3 regions of the Kocuria sp. UBA5001 genome follow, and region 3 is predicted to be linked to each of the others. Evidence: riboswitches for the same ligand, from Rfam matches in the RefSeq annotation. Region 3 holds a riboswitch; each other region holds the start of a gene.
The links. A riboswitch is a leader RNA that binds a small molecule or an ion and turns the genes downstream of it on or off. The one in region 3 is predicted to bind thiamine pyrophosphate.
Positions count from the first base shown of each region.

Region 1 (6,864 bases), on a different contig from region 3:
GATCAACGGCCTGCTGATGTGGGTGGCACTGCTCACCATGCTGGTGGGCATCCTGGGTGCGCTCGCGCAGATCGACATCAAGCGCATGCTCTCGTTCACCCTGATCTCCCACATCGGGTACATGATCTTCGGCATCGCCATGGGCACCCAGGCCGCGCTGGTCGCCGTCGTCTACTACATCGCGCACCACATCGTGATCCAGACCAGCCTGTTCCTGGTCGCGGGGCTCATCGAGCGCCGCGGTGGGTCCACCAACGTGGACCGCCTGGCCGGGATGCTCAAGATCTCCCCGCTGCTGGGTGTGCTCTACATGATCCCGGCGCTGAACCTGGGCGGCATTCCGCCGTTCTCCGGTTTCCTGGGCAAGGTGGGGCTGATCGAGGCCGGCGTGAGCACCGGAACGTGGTTGAGCTACCTGCTGGTGGGCGTGTCCGTGTTCGTCTCGCTGCTCACGCTGATGGCCCTGATCCGGGTGTGGAACCGCGTGTTCCTGCGCAGCGTCGACGACGCCGAGTACCCGGACCCCGTACTGCGCGCCACGACGCCGCAGGGCAGGCGTCCCCGCACCTCGCGCGCGGTCGTGAGGAAGCCCGGCAGCAGGTTCTCGGGGCGGTCGCCGGTGGTGTTGCTGCCGCGGACCATGGTGGGTGCCACCTCGGCCCTGGTGGTGGTGGGCGTGGCTCTCACCGTCTTCGCGGGGCCGCTGTTCGACCTCGCGGACAACTCCGCGGAGAACCTGGTGCACCCGGACCGCTACGTCAATGCCGTCCTGCACCCCGAGGGTCACGGCGGCGCAAGTGAGGAGAGCCGATGAGCACGTCCGCGGTGCGACGCCGTTCGCGCAACTCCCTGCGCGCCGAGCTGCCGCTGATCCTGTGGCTCGTGGTGGTGTGGGGTGCGCTGTGGGGTGACTGGAGCATCGGGAACCTGGTTTTCGGGCTGTTGCTCGCGCTGCTCGTCACCCGCCTGCTGACCCTGCCGCCCGTGCGCCTGTCCGGGCGCTTCAACGTGGTGCACTTCGCGCTGTTCGTGCCCACGTTTATCTGGCAGGTGGCCAAGGCCAGCTTCCAGGTCTTCTGGCTTGCGGTCACGCAGGGCCCGAGGGTGTGCAACGCCGTGCTGGGGGTGCCCCTGCGCCAGAACAACGACCTGCTCATGACGGCCGTGGGCCACACGATGGCGTTGATCCCCGGGTCCCTGGTGGTGGAGGTGGACCGCGGCAACGGGATCCTCTACTTCCACGTGCTGGACATCTCCACGCCCGAGCAGGCGGAGGCGTTCCGGCGCTCCGCACTGGACATCGAGGCCGCCTGGATCCGCATCATGGGCACCCGGGAGGACCTGAAGCTGCTGACCGTGGTCGGGGATTCCGACAACACGGAGGCCACCGGGGCGCTCGAGTCGCCCACGCACGAGATGGACGAGGCCGACACCGGCCACGGGGAGGAGCGCTCATGACAATGCTCGACGTCGCCGTGTGGCTGTGCGGGGCGATCCTCGCCCTGGCCGCCGCCGGGACCATCTACCGACTGGCGAAGGGGCCCTCCCTGCTGGACCGCGTGATCGCCTCGGACGTGCTGCTTGCCATCGTGGGGGCGTGCCTGGCCGTGGACATGGTCTACAACCACCACACCAACAACATCATCCTGCTCGTGATCGTCTCCCTGGTGGGCTTCCTGGGCTCCGTCACGGTGGCGCGCAACGTGGGGCTGGAGCGTTCATGAGCTGGCACACCGTCCTGGACGTGATCGCCCTGCTGTGCCTGGTGCTGGGTGCCCTGATGTCCCTGTCCGCCGCGATCGGCCTGGTGCGCTTCCCGGACCTGCTCTCGCGCATGCACGCGGGCACCAAGCCGCAGGTCTTCGGCCTGTTCCTCATGCTCACGGCCGTGGCCATCGAGAGCGGGGAGCCGCGCATGATCCCGCTGCTGATCCTCGCGTGGGTCTTCCAGCTGCTCACCGCACCGGTCTCCGCGCACATGGTGGGCCGGGCCGCATACCGCTCCAAGCACCTGCACGAGGAGAACCTCATGCAGGACGAGCTGCGGGACGTTGTAGCCCGCGCCGGGCACGAGGAATCACGCTGAGGACATAATTTCCGGGTGAACCGCGCCCCGCACCGCCCAGCCACGCGCCGAGTTTCGTATGCTGGGGGAGGAAGCAGCACGCCGTCGGCCCCCGAGCGCCGTCGGCACTCGCGACGAGAAGGAGCACCTCATGAACAAGGCGATGGACATCCTCGGCACCGTGGCGTCCCTGGGCGGCGTGGCACTCGCGAACAAGGGCCTGTCCGCGGTGTGGAAGCAGGTCACCGGCAACGAACCCCCCGCCAAGAACCCGGATGAGGACGAGGCCTGGCGGGACATCATCCTGTGGGCCATGATCACCGGCGTGGTGGGCACCGTCATTAAGGTGGGAATCGCCCGCCAGATGTCCAAGATGGAGTCCGAGAAGAAGGACTCCGGCAAGACCTCGCAGTCCGAGATCTGAGGTACCCCACCGGGCCGAGCGCCCGGGAGGTCCTGCACACGAGGGCCGGGTGCGCGACGCACCCGGCCCTCGTGCGTGCCGTGGTCTAGACTGGCGACTCAACGACAGGGGAGCGCCACCGCGGCGCTGAGAGTGCGTGTGAGCGCAGACCCTCGAACCTGATCCGGTTCATACCGGCGCTAGGGAGTCGAGCATCTCAGGGACCCGTCCGCACCCGTGGACGCGAGCCTTCCCCTCCTGGAATCTTCAGGAGGATTCACATGACACAGGTCGGCACCAGATCCACGCGAACGCCCCAGGGACGCAATTCCCGGCGGCACTCGTGGCGGGTGGTGGACATCGTGGTCGCCTCCGTTCTCGCGGCGGTGTGCGCGGTGGTCTTCTGGCTGTGGTCCAACCTGCTCGCCCCGGCCGTCTCTGCGGGGTCCGTGGCGTATCCGCCCGCGGGCGGGCTCATCGTGGGCGGCTGGCTCGTGGCCGGCACGCTCGGTGCACTGATCATCCGCAAGCCGGGTGCCGCGATCTTCTGTGAGCTGCTCGCGGCCGTGCTGGAGATGTTCCTGGGCACCCACGCGGGATGGCTCGTGGTCCTCTCCGGGGTGATCCAGGGCCTGGGGGTGGAGATCGTCTTCCTGCTGACCCGCTACCGCAGCTTCGGGCTCCTCACGGCCACAGCGGGCGGCGCGGTCTCCGGGCTCTTCCTCGCCGTGAGCGAGAACATCTTGTACAACTACGAGTGGGCCACGGACCAGAAACTGGTCTACGCCGTGTTCACCACGCTCTCCGGCGCCGTGATCGCCGGCGCCCTGATGTGGCTCGTGGTGCGTGCGCTGCAGGCCACGGGCGTCCTCAGCGCCCTCGCATCCGGCGCCGCGCGCCGGCGATGACAGCCGCGTCGGCCACCATCCCGGTGGGCGCGTCGGTCTGTCTCGAGAACTTCGGCTGGCACTACCCCGGGCGCCAGAACCCGAGCCTCGCGGGGGTGGATGCGCAGATCGGTGCAGGGGAGCGCGTTCTGCTCCTGGGTCCTTCCGGTGCCGGCAAGTCCACCCTGCTGCAGGCCCTGGCGGGTGTGGAGCAGGATCCGGACGGGCAGTCCCGATCGGGTGAACTGACGGTCGACGGCGCCGACCCGCGCGACGCGCGGGGGGCCGTGGGCTTCATGCACCAGGATCCGGAGACGCAGGTGGTTCTCTCGCGGATCGGGGACGACGTCGCGTTCGGTCTCGAGAACCTGGCCGTTCCCCGTGAGCAGATCTGGCCGCGCGTCCACGAGGCGCTGGACAGGGTCGGTCTCCACCTCCCCCTGGAGCACTCCACCACGGCGCTGTCCGGTGGTCAGAAGCAGCGCCTGGCGCTCGCGGGTGTCATGGCCATGCGGCCCCGCCTGCTGCTGCTCGACGAGCCGACGGCCAGCGTGGACCACGAGGGAGCGGTGGAACTCTGCCGGGCCGTGTCCCGGGCCGTCCGGCAGGACGGCACTACCCTGGTGGTCGTGGAGCACCGTGTTGCACTGTGGGAACCGGTGGTGCACCGGGTGATCGTGCTCGACGACCACGGCTCGGTGGCCTTCGACGGCCCCACCCGGGAGACGCTCCACGATGCCCGGAAGCTGCTGCAGGCGCAGGGCACGTGGGTTCCGGACTGGGTTCCGACGACGCGTCCGCCCGCCCACCGCAGAGCTGTCGAGGTCGACGCGGCGGCCGAGGGTCCCGACGGCGGGGACGAGTGCCCACGCGGTGCGGGCACCGCGCGCTCCGGTCGAGACCGTCCCCCGCACGCCGCGGGGAGCCCTGCGCCCCGGGACGGTGCGGTCCTCCTCAGCGCCCGGGAGCTGGGAGTCTCCCGCATCCAGCCGTCGCGTCGAGTGGTGGCGCGCGAGCGGCGTCGGGCCCGCAGGTCGTGGCGACGTGGCGAAACTCTCGAGGCGCCGGCACGCAGAGTGGTGGACTTCCCGCCCGCGGCCGAGCACATCACGCTGGACGTCCGCGCGGGCCGCGCCCTGGCCGTCACCGGACCCAACGGGGCCGGGAAGTCGACGCTCGCCCTCACACTGGCCGGTCTCCTGGTGCCCGTGCGCGGCACGGTGCGAGCCTCCGCCGTCCTGGCAGATGACGCGCCACCGGATCCTGGCCTGTGGGACGGCAGCGAGCTGATCTCGAGGGTGGGCACCGTGTTCCAGCACCCCGAGCACCAGTTCCTGCGCTCAACGGTGCGGGAGGAGCTCGAATTCGGTCCGGAGCAGCTGCGCCGCCACTCGGAGCGCTCAAAGCCGCGGCGGGACGTGACGGCCGACGACGCCCGGGTCGCGGACCTGCTGCGGCGGCTGCGCCTGGAGGACCTGGCCGGGGCCAACCCCTTCACGCTCTCCGGGGGCCAGAAGCGTCGGCTCTCCGTAGCCACGGTGCTCGCAGCGGCACCCGCAGTGGTGATCCTCGACGAGCCCACGTTCGGCCAGGACGCCCGCACCTGGAAGGAACTCGTGGATCTCCTGGTGGAAGAGATGGACAGGGGCACGGCCGTGGTGGCAGTGACGCACGACCGGGACCTCATGACCGCGCTCGACGCGGAGGAAGTGGGGCTGGGCTCATGAGCACCACGGCAACACCGGGCATCTTCGGCCCCCGGAGCGGGCTGCTGGCCCGGGCGAATCCCGTGGTGAAGCTGCTCGGTGCGCTGCTGATCACCGTGGTGATCGTGCTCAGCGCCGATCCCGTGACGAACGCGGTGGCCCTGGGGGGTCAGCTGCTCCTGCTCGCGGGGGTGGGCATGCGACCGCTGCGGCTGCTCACGCGGCTGTGGCCGATCCTCGTGGCAGCCCTGATCAGTGGCTGGGGAACGGCGATGCTCTCCGACGCCGGTGGCCCCGTTCTGCTGCAGCTCGGATGGATCACCGTGACCACCGGATCTCTCGCGGCTGGCGGGGCAATCGCGCTGCGCGGGCTGGCCATCGCCCTGCCTGGGATCACGGTGCTGCTGACCACCGACCCCACGGACCTCGCGGACGGTCTCGCCCAGACGCTCAAGCTGCCCGCGCGCTTCGTCCTGGCTGCCCTGGCTGCGATGCGTCTCGTGGAGGTCATGATCACCGAGTGGAGCGTCCTGACGGCTGCTCGCCGCGCCCGCGGGGCCGGAGGATCCCACACGCCGTGGGGTGTGGCCGGAGAATTCGGCGGTCAGGCGTTCACCCTGCTCGTCCAGTCCCTGCGCCGCGCGACCCGGCTGGCCATGACCATGGAGGCGCGAGGGTTCGGGGCGGGACCGCGCACCTGGGCCCGTCCCCTGCACTACAGCCGGGTGGACGTGCTCGTGGGGGTGGCGGTCGTCGTGACGGCAGTCGGTGCTCTTGTCCTGTCGATGGGAATGGGGACGCACCGCTACATCTGGCAGTGATCACGGATCGGCCCTCGCCCGCCTGCATCAGCCGTCTGCGCGCCCCAGCAGGAAGTCGGTCAGGGTGCGGGTCAGGGCGGGGTCCGAGCGGACGGGGTGGCCGTCCACCCTGGTCACGGGCACCGCGAGTCGCACCGAGGACGTGAGCCACACGGCGTCCGCCTCCAGGAGGTCCCGGGGATGCAGGGGCCCGTAGTCCACGCCCCAGCCGTGACGGCGCGCGGCGTCGAAGATCCTGGCCTGTGACGTCCCCGGCAGGATGCCGCGTGACGGTTCGGGCGTCACCAGGGTGGGTGGCTGCCCGGGCGAGGTGCGGGCGCACACCACCGACGACGTTGCCCCCTCAAGGATCCTGCGGTCCGTGGACGTGGTGAACACAACGTCCTGCGCGCCGTTCGCCCGGGCGTGGCGGACGGCGGCCATGTTGACCGCGTAGGAAAGCGTCTTCACACCGGGAAGCAGCCAGGGCATCCCGGAGTCCTCGGCCGGGTCGTGGCCGCGTTCCAGCAGCAGCACGGACACGCCGTCCTGGCGGGCCTCGAAGGTCTGCGGGGGCACCGGCGACACGGTGAGCCACGCCCACGGCTCACCACCCGGCACGCCCCGGCTCACGCTCAGCTTGACCGAGTGCTCGGCCCCGAGATCACGGGACGGGTCGTGGGAACCCGGCCCGGCGGCGTCGAGCCCCATGGCCAGGGCCGCGCGGCAGACGTCCTGCGGGGGCGCGGGAAGGTCCGCGGTGCGGGCGGAGGCGGCGAGCCGGGCGTGGTGCGCGTCGAACTTGTAGGCGGTGCCGTCCAGCACGTGCAGCGTCTCGAAGATCCCGTCACCGCGGGTGAGCGCCTGGTCCTCCAGGCGCACCATGGGCTCGCGCGGATCAACCGGGCGGGGCGGACCCGTCACGGGGGACAGCAGCACCGCGGCGCCCGGTCCGGAGCTCACGAGCCGTCCCGCTCCTCGGCGGTCGGTGCGGGAAGCTGGG
Region 1 is NZ_DGYR01000014.1:7,937-14,800, reverse strand. It holds gene B3G12_RS09655 (Na+/H+ antiporter subunit D) at 1-814, shown strand, start outside; gene B3G12_RS09650 (Na+/H+ antiporter subunit E) at 811-1,458, shown strand; gene B3G12_RS09645 (monovalent cation/H+ antiporter complex subunit F) at 1,455-1,724, shown strand; gene mnhG (monovalent cation/H(+) antiporter subunit G) at 1,721-2,086, shown strand; gene B3G12_RS09635 (DUF4235 domain-containing protein) at 2,217-2,489, shown strand; TPP riboswitch at 2,586-2,692, shown strand; gene B3G12_RS09630 (ECF transporter S component) at 2,750-3,376, shown strand; gene B3G12_RS09625 (ABC transporter ATP-binding protein) at 3,373-5,082, shown strand; gene B3G12_RS09620 (energy-coupling factor transporter transmembrane component T family protein) at 5,079-5,882, shown strand; gene B3G12_RS09615 (aminotransferase class IV) at 5,910-6,824, opposite strand; gene B3G12_RS09610 (uridine kinase family protein) at 6,821-6,864, opposite strand, start outside.
Region 1: another riboswitch for thiamine pyrophosphate. It lies ahead of B3G12_RS09630 (ECF transporter S component); the one in region 3 lies ahead of B3G12_RS12230 (bifunctional hydroxymethylpyrimidine kinase/phosphomethylpyrimidine kinase).

Region 2 (6,864 bases), on a different contig from region 3:
CGAAGCGGATGGGTGAACCGGTGACGCTGCGGTACGCGCTGCCCACGTTGAGGAGGGGCACGGTCAGTCGATCTCGATCACGACGGGTGCGTGGTCGGACGCGCCCTTGCCCTTGCGCTCGTCACGGTCGATCCACGCGTCCGTCACCCGAGCGGCCAGGGCGGGGGAGCACAGCTGGAAGTCGATGCGCATGCCCTCTTTCTTGGGGAAGCGCAGCTGTGTGTAGTCCCAGTAGGTGTAGACACCGGGGCCGGGATGGCGGGGCCGGACTACGTCCTGGTAGCCGGCGTCCTCGACAAACGCGTTGAACGCCGCGCGTTCCGGCTCGCTGACGTGCGTGTATCCGCCGTCCTTGAAGAGCTGGATGTCCCACACGTCCTCGTCCCGCGGGGCCACGTTCCAGTCGCCCACCAGGGCGATCTGCGCGTCCGGATCGTCCTGCACCCACTGCCTGGCGTGGCCCTCGAGCACCCGCAGCCACTCGAGCTTGTACGGCATGTGGGGATCCTCCAGCCCGCGCCCGTTGGGCACGTAGAGGGACCAGATCCGCACGCCGTCGCACGTGGCGGCGATCGCCCGGGCCTCCTGGGCGGGCTCCTGGCCGGGCTTGCCGAACGTGGGCTGGTCAGGGAAGGTTCGCTCCACGTCCTTGAGCCCCACGCGGGAGGCGATGGCGACGCCGTTCCACTGGTTCACGCCGAAGTGCGCCACCTCGTAGCCCGCGAACTCGAAGAGCTCCCACGGGAAGTTCTCGTCCTTGGCCTTGGTCTCCTGGATGGCCAGGACGTCCACGTCCGAACGGTCGAGCCACGCCTCGATGCGGTCGGCGCGGGCACGGATGGAGTTCACGTTCCACGTGGCGATTCTCATGCTCCCCACGGTAGCCACCCGCGCGGGCCCTGAGAAACCAGCCGTGCGACGTCGTCGTCGGGAGGGCCGCGCACCCTCGGATCCAGGACGACTCCCAGGCGGCGCCCCCGAAACCGTGGTGGCTGCGGGGTGAGCGGCACTACTGTGGCGTCATGAACGCAATGCGGGCGCTAGCCGAGATCAGGGAACGTCGGATCATCCTCAAGGCCGCGGGAGTGGGGGCGGCCTCGCTGCTCGGGGCGCAGGCCGTGGTGGTTGCGTCCCTCGTGGGCGTCGACTGGTGGAAGCAGCGCGGGCGCAAGCAGCGTGATGCTCCTCGCCCGGGCACGTACACCGCGCAGGTGCAGGACTCCGCAATGACCGTCTACACCTCCGGTGAGGACGTGTACGAGGACATGCTCGAGGCGATCGACGGTGCCGAGCGCTCGATCCACATGGAGACGTTCATCTGGAAGGGCGACGAGATCGGGCAGCGCTTCCTCGACGGCATGAACCGTGCGGCCGAGCGGGGCGTGAAGGTCTTCGTGATCTACGACGGGTTCGCGAACACCGTGGTGCCGCACTCGTTCTACCGGTTCTCCGAGAAGGTGGACGTCTTCCGCGTCCCCGCGGTGCGGCGTCCGTTCTGGAAGGGCCCCCTGCGCTTCTCGGGGCTGTGCCACTCGAAGATCCTGGTGGTGGACGACAACATCGGCTTCGTGGGCGGCTTCAACATCGGCTCGATGTACTCCCGGCACTGGCGCGACACCCACATCCGGGAGATCGGCCCGGCGGTGTGGGGACTGCGCAACGCCATCGCTGCCGTGTGGAACGAGCACCGCGCCCCGGAGCACGCGATCGAGTGGATCCCGCCCAAGAACTGGGATCCGGAGGTGCGCGTCTCGCCGAACCTCCCCATCCAGCTGGTGTATCCCATCCGCGGCATGTACTTGAGCGCGATCGAGCGGGCCAGGGACCACATCTGGATCAACACCCCGTACTTCGTGCCGGACCAGCAGATCCTGGACACGCTCCTGGCCGCCGCCCGCCGCGGTGTGGACGTGCGGATCATGGTGCCCAAGGACTCGAACCACATCGTGGCGGACTGGGTCTCCCGGGGCTTCTACGGCCAGCTGCTGGAGGCCGGGGTGACCATCCTGCTGTATGCGGCGTGCATGATCCACTCCAAGACCGCCACGATCGACGGCGAGTGGTCCACCGTGGGCACCGCCAACCTGGACCGGCTCTCCCTGTCCTTCAACTACGAGACCAACGTGGAGATCGTGGACAAGGACTTCGCCGCGGAGATGGAGAAGGTCTTCCTCTCGGACAGCACACACTGCGACGAGCTGACCTCGCCGGCGTGGCGTGACCGCCACCCCATGGCGCGGGTGGCCGAGGTGGTGCTCGCGCCGCTGCGGCCCCTGATGTGATCCGGGAGACCTGAGGGGACGACGCCGCCGCGTTCCGGCACCCACGCCGGTCGCCTCGTCGCCGGGGCCCGATCTGCGCCTCCACCCGGGCCTCCACCCGGAGCCAGGATCCGCCTGCTCGTCTCCGCACGACGCCGCCGCGCCCCACGAACGGGGCGCGGCGGCGTCGTCCTGCCCGGCTCAGACCTGCGAGAGGTGACCGCGCAGCGTGGTGGCGGTGTACTCGGTGCGGAACAGGCCGCGGCGCTGCAGCTCCGGGACCACGAGGTCCACGAAATCGGCGAGGGAGTCCGGCTGCACGGGCGGCATGAGGTTGAAGCCGTCCGCACCACCCTTCTCCAGCCACTCCTGCATCTGGTCGGCGATGCTCTGCGGCGTGCCCACCATGGTGCAGTGCCCGCCGCCGGCGGCCAGGCGCCCGAGCAGCTGCCGGACGGTGGGGTTCTCGGCCTCGACGATGCGCAGGATGGTGCCGTAGCGCCCCTGCGGACCGGTGAACTTCTCCAGGGGCGGCAGCGGGGGAACGGGCGCGTCCAGCTCCCGCTGGGAGCAGTCCTGCTCCACGAACGTGGAGAGCTGCGCGAGGGACTGCTCCACGGGCAGCAGCCGGTCCACGCGGTCCTGCTTGGCGAGGGCCTCCTCGTGGGTGCGGCCCACGTAGGTGACCAGCCCGGGCATCACGGCCACGGACTCCGGATCGCGGCCGGCCCGCGCGACCTCCGCCTTGACCGAGGAGTAGTACTCCTGGGCGGCCGGGAGGTCGTAGGCCACGGCGTAGATCCCCTCCGCGTAGTCCCCGGCCAGGGCCTTGCCGGGCCCGGACGCACCGGCCTGGAACAGCACCGGCTCGCCCTGCGGGGAGCGCGGGACCGTGAGGGGTCCGTCCACCAGGAAGTGGCGGCCCTCGTGGTCCAGGCGGTGCAGCTTGGAGGGGTCCGCCCACTGGCCCTCGGGGTCCGCGGTGACGGCGTCTTCGTCCCAGCTGGCCCACAGGGCGCGGGCCACCTGCACGAACTCGCGGGCGCGCTCGTAGCGCTCGTCCTTGGGCGGCATGGCCCGGTAGCCGTGGTTGCGGGCTTCCGCATCCCACATGGAGGTCACCACGTTCCAGCCCGCCCGGCCGCCCGAGATGTGGTCCAGGGATGCGAGCATCCGGGCCGCGTGGAACGGGGCGAAGAACGTGGAAGAGACCGTGCACACCAGGCCGATGCGCTCGGTGGCGCGCGCCATCGCGGACAGCGCCGTGAGCGGTTCCAGTGCCCAGACCGGACCGCCGGAGACGTCGCCCACGCTGTGGCCGTCCGCGAAGAACACGGCGTCGAACAGGCCACGCTCGGCGGTCTGCGCGAGTTCCTCGTAGTAGGTGATGTCCGTGAGGCGGTGCACCGAGGAGTTCGGGGCGCGCCACGCCGCCTGGTGGTGGCCGGCGCCGTAGAGGAACGCGTTGAGGTGGAGGCGGCGGGCCGGTGTCTTTGTTGTCGACGACGCCGCAGCGGCCGTCCCGAGCGTCGGCCCGGCTTCGGGGGTGGTTGCCGACGCCGCGCCCCCGGCAGGTGCCGTGCGCGCGGGACCGGGCTGGGCGGCGTCGTCGTGCGGGGAGGGGACGGCCATGTCAGTCCATCACCAGCCCGCCGTCGACCACCAGGTTCTGGCCGGTGACCCCGCGGGACCAGTCCGAGGCGAAGAACAGGGCGGTGTTCGCGAACTCCTCAGGGGTGGTCACGCGGCCCAGGGGGGTGCCGGCGGCGATGAAGTCGAAGACCTCGTCCGGGGTGGCGGCGCTCGCGTCCGTGGTGCGCAGCAGGCCACCGGAGATCATGTTCACGGTGATGCCCTGCGGGCCGAGGTCCTTGGCGGCGGTGCGGGTGAGCGCGAGCAGGGCGGCCTTCGCGGCGGTGTAGTCGTGGTAGGGGACCACCGGGTTCTGGAAGAGGTTGGTGCCGATGTTGATGATGCGCCCCTCACCGGCCTGGCCCATGCCCGGGGTGACCGCCTGCATCACGTTGAGGGCGCCCACCACGGCGCCGTGGAACTGCTGCGTGAGGTTCTCGGCGGTCAGGTGCTCCAGGGTGGGGCGGGCGTCCCCGTTGAAGCTGAAGTCCACCAGGGCGTTGTTCACGGCCACCGTGATCGGCGCGCCGAAGTGCTCCCGGGCCTGGGTGACCATGTCCCGCACCTGGTGGGCATCGGTCACGTCCGCCTGGACGGCGAGCGCCCTGTCCTCCCCGAGCTCACGGACCAGCGCCCGGGCGCGGTCCTCGCTCGCGTGGTAGTTCACGACGACGCGCGCACCCTCGCGCGCGAATGCCCGGCTGAGGTGCTCCCCGAGCCCACGGGCTCCGCCGGTGACCAGGACGATGGCGTTCTCGATCCGCATGCTCACTCCTGTGGCTCACGGCGAAGAAAGCGGTGCGCCACCTGCGCGGTGCGACCGTGACATCCCTTCGCCAGTACTAACTGGACAGGTTCGACGGGTGTCATCTCAGCCGCCTTGGCTTCACGCTCCGTGCGCCCGGTGGGGCTGGAGGGAAGGGTGGCGGCACCCCGTGTCACTGGTGGTCAGTGTAGTCAGGGAGGTTTGGCGAGGATCAAGTGAGCGGATTGACCGGGAAGGATGGGGTCGCAGGGAACCCTGATAGGAAAGTGGCGAGACCAAATAACCGGCAGCGCGCTCGGCGGAGGGGCACGGCAGCCAGAACGGAGACGGGCGAATGTCACACCGAACAGCCGCTTCGCGGGCAAGGAACGTTGGATGGGTGCTGTGGCTCGCAGCGGTACTCGCCTGGGTCGGAGGGCTTGTGGCGGAGCGACTCGTGTACTCCGGATCCCTGTCCTGCGAACTGGGCGACGGAAGCTCGATCTACGGTGAGCCGGAGTGGAGCTGGGTGCCACTGGGCCACACATGCACCTGGGAGAACGTGGGCGGCGTGACAGTCGTGGACGAGCCGTCCATGATGACTCTCGTACCGCTGCTGGTCCTGTTCCTGTGGGGAATCAGCCTGATGTTGGCTCGTGTTTCCAAGCCACAGCCGCACCGCAGTCCGGTATAACCGGTCCTGCCGGTGGCAGCTCGGTCAAGACAGGCCGTTGCTCGCGGGGCGGCGCGCCGCTCGACGGCGCTGTGCCGCGACTTCTGCACGCCGTTCTTGCACCGCCTTGGTGAAAAAGATGACGGCGAAAAGCAGTTCCAGGGTCATGAGCAGCCATGATTCCCGCGCTCCAATGAAAGTGATCAGGAAGAGGGCCACCATCGCGGACCCCTGGATCAGCAAGCCCACCGATTTCCGTTTCAGCATGCCCCCACCGTAGGCAGGTCACTGCCAGATCGTCTCGTGTCCCGGGTCGCAGCGACAGAGAAGCCGAGTGGGTTGCTGCGGGACCGCCTTTCTGAAAGCCGCCCCGGGTGCGCCACCCAAAAGCGCCCTGCTACTCTTGCTGGCTGGTGTGCCGGGAAGTCTGGTCGGCGGTAATGAGCGTGATGCCCGTCGACATTGGAGTAGTCCATGCCCCTGCACCACACGACCACCCCTGCCCACCGTGAGCCCGGATCCCCGGAGCCCGTGGTGCAGGAAGAGCCCTCCGGCTTCGTCTCGGAGCCCGGTTTCTTCAACCATCCTGAGCCCACGTGCGAGCCTGACCACCCCGCGGGCGGCGCCCTCTCCCGACTCCAGGACGTCCTGCGCCGCGAGACCGTGGCCGGCATCCTCCTGGTGGTCGCCGCCGTCATCGCCCTCGTCTGGGCCAACTCGCCCGCCGCCGACTCCTACTTCCAGCTGCGGGACCTCGAGGTCGGCTACGAGCCGTGGAACCTGAACCTCAGCCTCGGCACCTGGGCCGCGGACGGGCTGCTCGCCATCTTCTTCTTCCTCGTGGGCCTCGAGCTCAAGCGCGAGTTCGTCGCGGGTGACCTGCGGGACCTCGGGAAGGCGGCGGTGCCGATCGCGGCGGCCGTGGGCGGCGTCGTCGTCCCCGCGCTGATCTACGCGGCGGTCAACGCGACGAACCCCGAGACCCTGGGCGGCTGGGCGATCCCCACCGCCACCGATATCGCGTTTGCAGTGGCGGTGCTCGCGATCGTGGGCTCGCACCTGCCCAGCGCGCTCCGCCTCTTCCTGCTCACGCTTGCCGTGGTGGACGACCTGCTGGCCATCACGATCATCGCGGTCTTCTACACCGACGAGGTGCACGTGCTCCCGCTGCTCCTCGCGCTCGTCCCGCTGGCCGTGTTCGGGCTCCTGGCGCACCGCTTCCCCCGCTTCTTCGCGCACCGCACGTGGGCCGCCTGGGCGATCCTGGTGCCGCTGGCCGTGATCACGTGGGCCCTGGTCCACGAGGCGGGGATCCACGCCACGGTCGCGGGCGTGCTGCTCGGTTTCGCCGTCCCCGTCCTCGCGGGGAAGGCCTCCGGGGAGCCCGTGGAGCTCGCCGAGCACCTGGAGCACCGCGTCCGGCCCCTGTCCGCCGGGTTCGCGGTGCCGGTCTTCGCGTTCTTCTCCGCGGGCGTCGCGGTGGGCGGCTGGGACGGATTGACGACGGCGCTCGCCGCCCCCGTCACGCTCGGCACCATCGCGGGCCTCGTCCT
Region 2 is NZ_DGYR01000013.1:117,027-123,890, forward strand. It holds gene B3G12_RS08425 (hypothetical protein) at 1-61, opposite strand, end outside; gene B3G12_RS08430 (exodeoxyribonuclease III) at 64-870, opposite strand; gene B3G12_RS08435 (phospholipase D-like domain-containing protein) at 1,023-2,282, shown strand; gene B3G12_RS08440 (LLM class flavin-dependent oxidoreductase) at 2,463-3,893, opposite strand; gene B3G12_RS08445 (3-oxoacyl-ACP reductase) at 3,895-4,659, opposite strand; TPP riboswitch at 4,705-4,839, opposite strand; gene B3G12_RS08450 (hypothetical protein) at 5,357-5,578, opposite strand; gene nhaA (Na+/H+ antiporter NhaA) at 5,786-6,864, shown strand, end outside.
Region 2: another riboswitch for thiamine pyrophosphate. It lies ahead of B3G12_RS08445 (3-oxoacyl-ACP reductase); the one in region 3 lies ahead of B3G12_RS12230 (bifunctional hydroxymethylpyrimidine kinase/phosphomethylpyrimidine kinase).

Region 3 (6,864 bases):
GGAGAACTTCGGCGCCTTCGGCCCCGGCGCGTCCCTGATGTTCCACGCGCCGGACCCGGACGAGATCCGCAAGGCCGCCGAGGCGCAGGCCGCTCGCCTCCGCGAGGCCGCCCAGGAGCGCGAGGCGCAGCGGGAGGCCGAGCGTGGCGCCCGCGGTGACCACGAGGACGAGGACGAGTTGGGCACCGCCTCCAGCAAGCGGCGTCGTCGTCGGCGCCGTGGCGAGGAGGACATGGAGCTCGTGGACGACTCCGACGGCTCCGTGACCCGCGTGCGCGCCCCCCGCGGCGGCTCCGAGGGCACCGGCCCGGACGAGGTGGTGGGCGTCAAGGGCTCCACGCGCCTGGAGGCGAAGCGACAGCGGCGCCGTGAGTCCCGCCAGTTCGGCCGCAAGCGCCACGTGATCACCGAGGCCGAGTTCCTCGCGCGCCGCGAGTCCGTGGAGCGCACGATGCTCGTGCGCCAGAAGGAGAACCGGATCCAGATCGGCGTGCTGGAGGACGGAATCCTCGCGGAGCACTTCGTCTCCCACACGCAGCAGGACTCCCTGATCGGCAACGTGTACGTGGGCAAGGTACAGAACGTGCTGCCGTCCATGGAGGCGGCGTTCGTGGACATCGGGCGCGGCCGCAACGCCGTGCTCTACGCCGGTGAGGTGGACTGGGACGCCGCCGAGCTCGGCAAGAAGCCCCGCAAGATCGAGAACGCCCTGAAGTCAGGGGACGCCGTCCTCGTGCAGGTCACCAAGGATCCGGTGGGCCACAAGGGTGCACGCCTGACGAGCCAGGTCTCGCTGCCCGGCCGCTACCTCGTGTACGTGCCAGGAGGCTCTATGACGGGGATCTCCCGCAAGCTGCCGGACGTCGAGCGGCAGCGGCTGAAGAAGATCCTCAAGGACCGCCTGCCCGAGGGCGCGGGCGTGATCGTGCGCACCGCGGCGGAGGGTGCCTCCGAGACGGAGCTGACCAACGACATCAACCGGCTGCGGTCCCAGTGGGAGCAGATCCAGGAGAAGGCCGCGTCCACCAAGACGCTCGCCCCGGAGATGCTCTACGCGGAGCCGGACCTGACCATCAAGACCGTCCGCGACGTCTTCAACGAGGACTTCACCGCCATGGTGGTCCAGGGCGAGCAGGCGTGGGACAACATCGAGGCCTACGTGACCTACGTGGCCCCGGACCTGCTGGACCGGCTGCACCGCTGGACCGAGGACGAGGACCTCTTCGAGCACATGCGCGTGGAGGAGCAGATCCACAAGGCGCTGGAGCGCAAGGTGTTCCTGCCCTCCGGTGGCTCCCTGGTGATCGACCGCACCGAGGCCATGACCGTGGTGGACGTCAACACGGGCAAGTTCACGGGCTCCGGCGGCAACCTCGAGGAGACCGTCACCAAGAACAACCTGGAGGCTGCCGAGGAGATCGTGCGCCAGCTGCGGCTGCGGGACATCGGCGGGATCATTGTGGTCGACTTCATCGACATGGTGCTCGAGTCCAACCGCGACCTCGTGCTGCGCCGGCTCGTGGAGTGCCTGGGCCGGGACCGCACCAAGCACCAGGTGGCCGAGGTGACCTCGCTGGGTCTCGTGCAGATGACGCGCAAGCGCATGGGCACCGGACTGCTCGAAGTCTTCTCGGAGCCCTGCGAGGAGTGCGCGGGACGCGGCGTCGTCGTCCACGACCACCCGCTCCAGGGCCGCTCCAGCGCCGCGCCCACGGACCACCGTGGCAACCGCAACGAGCGCAAGCGCTCTCGCTCCGGCAAGCCCCAAAGCAACCAGCAGCAGGGGCACTCCAAGTCCCAGAACCGGGGCGCGGGCTCGGAGGAGCAGGAGAACCAGGCCCGCGCCGAGGCCACCCGCGCTGCGCTCGCGAACATCGCCTCAGCCTCCACGCACGAGGACGACGACGCCGCGCAGCACGGTTCCGGTGCCGAGGCCACCCCGCAGGGTGGCGGCCAGAACCGGCAGGGCTCGGACACGGACGGTACTCCCGAGACTCACGGCTCCGCGGGCACCCACGGGGACTTGGACAACCGCAGCACCTCGGACGGCGAGTCCGACGGCGGCCGCCGCCGCAAGAAGCGCCGCGGCAAGCGCAGCCGGGGCCGTGGGCCGCAGGGCGAGGAGAATGGCACCCAGCAGGAGGGCTCGGCGGACGCGGGAGACTCCTCCGAGGGTGCGGACAGCTCCTCCAGCGTCACGATCCACGGCGAGGTCATCGAACTCCCGCAGGGACAGTCCGGCCAGGACCGCTCCGGCGCGCGTGACGTCGCAGGGCCCGGGGAGTCGCTCTCGCTGGACTCGCTGACGGCGGCGTTCACAGAGGAGACCTCCGGTGACTCCGCGCAGTCGGGGAAGAACCGTGGCGGATCCGGTGCGCCGGAGTCCGAGAGCTTCGACGGCTCCGAGGGCAAGGGCCCCGAGACCGCTGATTCCGGCTCGCGCGGGGGCAGCTCCCGCAACCGTTCGTCCAACGGCCGTGGCGGGTCCCGCCAGGGCAGCCGCCGCGCAGGACGCGACGGTGGTGCCGAGCAGGGCGGCCGTCAGGACGCGGAGTCGAACGCCCCGACATCCACCGGAAAGACCGCAGCGCCCGCGCAGAACGGGGGCGCGGGCAGCCGTTCCGGCGTTCCCGCCACCACTGCCCAGCCAGCGGCCGAGACGCCGGCACCGGCGCGGCGTCGTCGTGGCTCGCGCCGTGCGGTGGCGCCGGCTGCCGCCCCCGGCACAGCGAGCGTGACCACCCAGGAGTACGAGGCGCAGAAGTCCACCGTCAGCCGCTTCACCGCGGCGGCCACCGGCCCGAAGAAGGCCGCGACCATGGACGGGCAGCCCACCGTGGTGGGCGTGGGTGTGAAGGCCCAGGACATCACGATGACCCGCAAGGGAGAGTGAACGCCGCCGCACCCCACTGGTGCGAGAGGTGAACCGATGCCGCAGGGGCGTCCGGAGGGATCCGGGCGCCCCTGTGGCATGATCGGTGGAGCACACACGGGGTGCCGCGCCACGCGGCTGAGAACACACCCGTCGAACCTGATCTAGCTCGCACTAGCGAAGGGATGTCGTGGACACCGCACCCGTCCTCACCGTGCCCCGCGTCCTGTCGATCGCCGGGACGGACCCCACCGGCGGCGCTGGCCACGCCGCGGACCTGAAGTCGATCGCCGCGATGGGCGGCTACGGCCTCAGCGTTGTCACCGCGGTGGTCGCCCAGAACACGCAGGGCGTGCGCAGCGTGCACACCCCTCCCGTCGACATTCTGCGCGCGCAGCTGGACGCGGTCTCGGACGATGTCGAGCTCGACGCCGTGAAGGTGGGGATGCTCGGTTCCGTGGACGTCATCGAGACGGTCCGGGAGTGGCTCGCGGCCGGTCGCGCGCCCGTGGTCGTTGTCGACCCCGTGATGGTCGCCACCGCCGGCGGGCGGCTGCTGGAGCGCGAGGCGGAGGAGGCTCTGCGCGGACTGCTGCCCGCGGCGGACCTCATCACCCCGAACCTTCCCGAGTTGGCGGTGCTCGCGGAGCGCCCCGTGGCCACCACGTGGGACGAGGCGCTCGCGCAGGGCCGCGCCGTCTCCGACGCCTTCGGCACGCGCGTGCTCGTCAAGGGCGGGCACCTGGGCGGCGAGCTCACGCCGGACGCCCTCGTGGTCCCGGGCGTCCACGAGCCGGTGGCCGAGTTCACCGGACCGCGCGTGGTCACACGCAACACCCACGGCACGGGCTGCTCACTGTCCTCCGCCGTGGCCACCGTGGTGGCTCGCACGGGGGACTGGGCCGGGGGCATCGGTACGGCCCGCGAGTGGCTGCGGGCCGCACTGCGCATCGCGGACACCCTGCACGTGGGCCACGGCAACGGCCCGGTGCACCACATGCACCACGTACAGGCCCTGGTCACGGACCCGCAGTTCCTGGCCGAGGCCTGCGCCGCCGACGCCACCGAGGCAGCGGACCCGGACGGCGCCGCCCCCGCGGGCGCAGCCACGCAGGGAGCCCCGGCGGCCTCGGACGTCTCGCCAAGGGAGCCATCCGCCGGCGACCTGGTCCCGGGCGATCGGTTCACCGACGAGCTGTGGGTGGACAGCGCCGAGATCCGGGAGCAGATCGCGCAGCTGGACTTCATCCGGGGCCTGGGGAACGGCACCCTGGGACCCGAGGCGTTCGAGTGGTACCTGGACCAGGACATGCAGTACCTCGAGTACTACTCCCGCGCGCTGGCCCTGCTCGCCGCGGCCGCCCCGGACGAGGACACCCGGGAGCACTTCGCGTCTGCCTCGGCATCGGTGGTCACCGCGGAGACCGCCCTGCACCGGGCCCGCCTGGCCGGGCGGGCACCCCACGAGCCGTCCGAGACCACGAGCGCCTACGCGGATTTCCTGCTGGCCCGCACCGGGCAGGACGGCTTCGCCGTGGGAGCGGCGGCCATCCTGCCCTGCTACTGGCTCTACGCCCATGTGGGGACCGAGCTCATGGAGCGTGCCCGCGCGGTGGGGTGGGAAGAGCATCCGTACGCGGACTGGCTGGCCACCTACAGCGATCCGGGGTTCCAGGCGGCCACCGATACGGTGCGCCGCGCCGTGGACCGCGCGGCTGCCGTCGCCAACCCGGCGAGCCGCTCCGAGATGCGGCGCGCGTTCCTGCGGGCGTGCCGACTCGAACTGGCATTCTTCGCCCAGACCGCGCGGGGGAGCAGCAAGGAGGGGTGATTGGCGTGACTTCCCCGCATGGGGTAGTCTGGGCTGTCGGTGCCGGGCATCGCTGTGCGTCATATCTATGATCCGCACGCGGGAGCGGCACACTCGGGCGAACACCCTGTTCTGATGCGACAGCCACGTGGTACGCGGTCGGTCCTCGACCACCGCAGCGGGCTGACTCGACATTCGCAGCATCCAGGAGTCCGCCCGACCCACACACGCAGTCCATAGATGTCGAGAGAAGTGAGTTCCCAAGTGGTGTACGCGATTGTCCGCGCAGGCGGCCGCCAGGAGAAGGTTTCCGTAGGAGACCTCGTGACCCTTGACCGCGTCGCCGGCGAGGCAGGCAGCACCGTAGAGCTTCCTGCGCTGCTGCTGGTCGATGGGGACAAGGTCACCTCCGACTCCAAGACCCTGGCCGACGTCAAGGTCACGGCCGAGATCATCGAGGACCTGCGCGGTCCCAAGATCTCGATCATGAAGTACAAGAACAAGACCGGTTACAAGAAGCGTCAGGGCTTCCGCGCCGAGCTGACCACCGTCAAGATCACCGGCATCAACGCCTGATCCTCCCGGTCCCCGATACATTTTCAACGAAGGTAGGCACACACCATGGCACACAAGAAGGGTGCGAGCTCCACTCGCAACGGCCGTGACTCCAACGCCCAGTACCTGGGCGTGAAGCGCTTCGGCGGCCAGTCCGTCAACGCCGGCGAGATCATCGTCCGTCAGCGCGGAACGCACTTCCACCCCGGCCTGAACATGGGTCGCGGCAAGGACGACACACTGTTCGCCCTGGCCGCCGGTGTCGTCGAGTTCGGCACCCGCCGTGGCCGCCGCGTGGTCAACATCCAGACCGCCGAGTAGTCAGTTCTTCCGGACCCCAGGGTCCACCCGTCGCCGACTCGTGCGGTGACGACCACTAGAGGGTGGGCGCTCTACGCGCTCACCCTCTATTCTTTTCACCAGAGACCAACGGGTCCCGCGCACGGCGGGCCACCCAGATCCCGAGGAGCCACGTGGCCAGTTTTGTTGATCGAGTCGTCGTGCACGCCACCGGCGGCAACGGGGGCCACGGCTGCGTGTCCGTCAAGCGCGAGAAGTTCAAGCCCCTGGGCGGACCGGACGGCGGCAACGGGGGCGACGGCGGGTCGGTGATCCTGCGCGTGGACGGGCAGTCCACCACGCTGCTGGGCTTCCACCACGCCCCGCACCAGAAGGCCCCGAACGGCGAGCCGGGCAAGGGAGACATGCGCCACGGCTTCAAGGGCCAGGACCTGGTGCTCTCCGTCCCGGACGGCACCGTTGTCAAGGACCGCGAGGGCAATGTGCTCGCGGACCTGCTGGGAGAAGGCAGCGAGTACGTGCTGGCCGCCGGCGGCATGGGCGGCCGGGGCAACGCGGCGCTGGCCTCACCCAAGCGCAAGGCACCGGGCTTCGCACTGCTCGGCACCCCCGGTGAGGAGCAGGAGGTCGAGCTCGAACTGAAGTCCATCGCGGACATCGCGCTCGTGGGCTTCCCCTCCGCCGGCAAGTCCAGCCTGATCGCGGCCATGAGCGCCGCCCGCCCCAAGATCGCGGACTACCCCTTCACCACGCTCGTCCCCAACCTGGGCGTGGTGCAGGCGGGGGACACCCGCTTCACGGTCGCTGACGTTCCCGGCCTAATCCCCGGCGCGTCCGAGGGCAAGGGCCTGGGCCTGGAGTTCCTGCGCCACGTGGAGCGCTGCGCCGCTCTCGTGCACGTGATCGACTGCGCCACGCTGGAGCCCGGCCGCGACCCCCTCACGGACCTGGATGCCCTGGAGGAGGAACTCGCCCACTACGCGGAGGCCGTGCGGGACGAGGACCCCACCGCGGTCCCGCTCACCGAGCGCCCGCGGCTCGTGGTCTTGAACAAGGTGGACGTGCCGGACGCCAGGGAGCTCGCCAACTTCATCCGCCCGGAGCTCGAGCAGCGCGGCTACCCCGTCTTCGAGGTCTCCACCGCCTCCCACGAGGGCCTGCGGGAGCTCGGCTTCGCCATGGCGGCGCTCGTGTCCGAGGCGCGGGAGCAGGAGGAGAGGCGAGCGGAGGAGCAGCGCACGGTGACGGTTCTGCAGCCGGAGCCCGCGCGGCGTCGTCGTGGCCGGGACCGCCGCGAGTTCGTGATCACCCGCGAGGACCGGGCGGA
Region 3 is NZ_DGYR01000021.1:214,743-221,606, forward strand. It holds gene B3G12_RS12225 (Rne/Rng family ribonuclease) at 1-2,893, shown strand, start outside; TPP riboswitch at 2,981-3,075, shown strand; gene B3G12_RS12230 (bifunctional hydroxymethylpyrimidine kinase/phosphomethylpyrimidine kinase) at 3,063-4,703, shown strand; gene rplU (50S ribosomal protein L21) at 4,947-5,258, shown strand; gene rpmA (50S ribosomal protein L27) at 5,304-5,558, shown strand; gene obgE (GTPase ObgE) at 5,711-6,864, shown strand, end outside.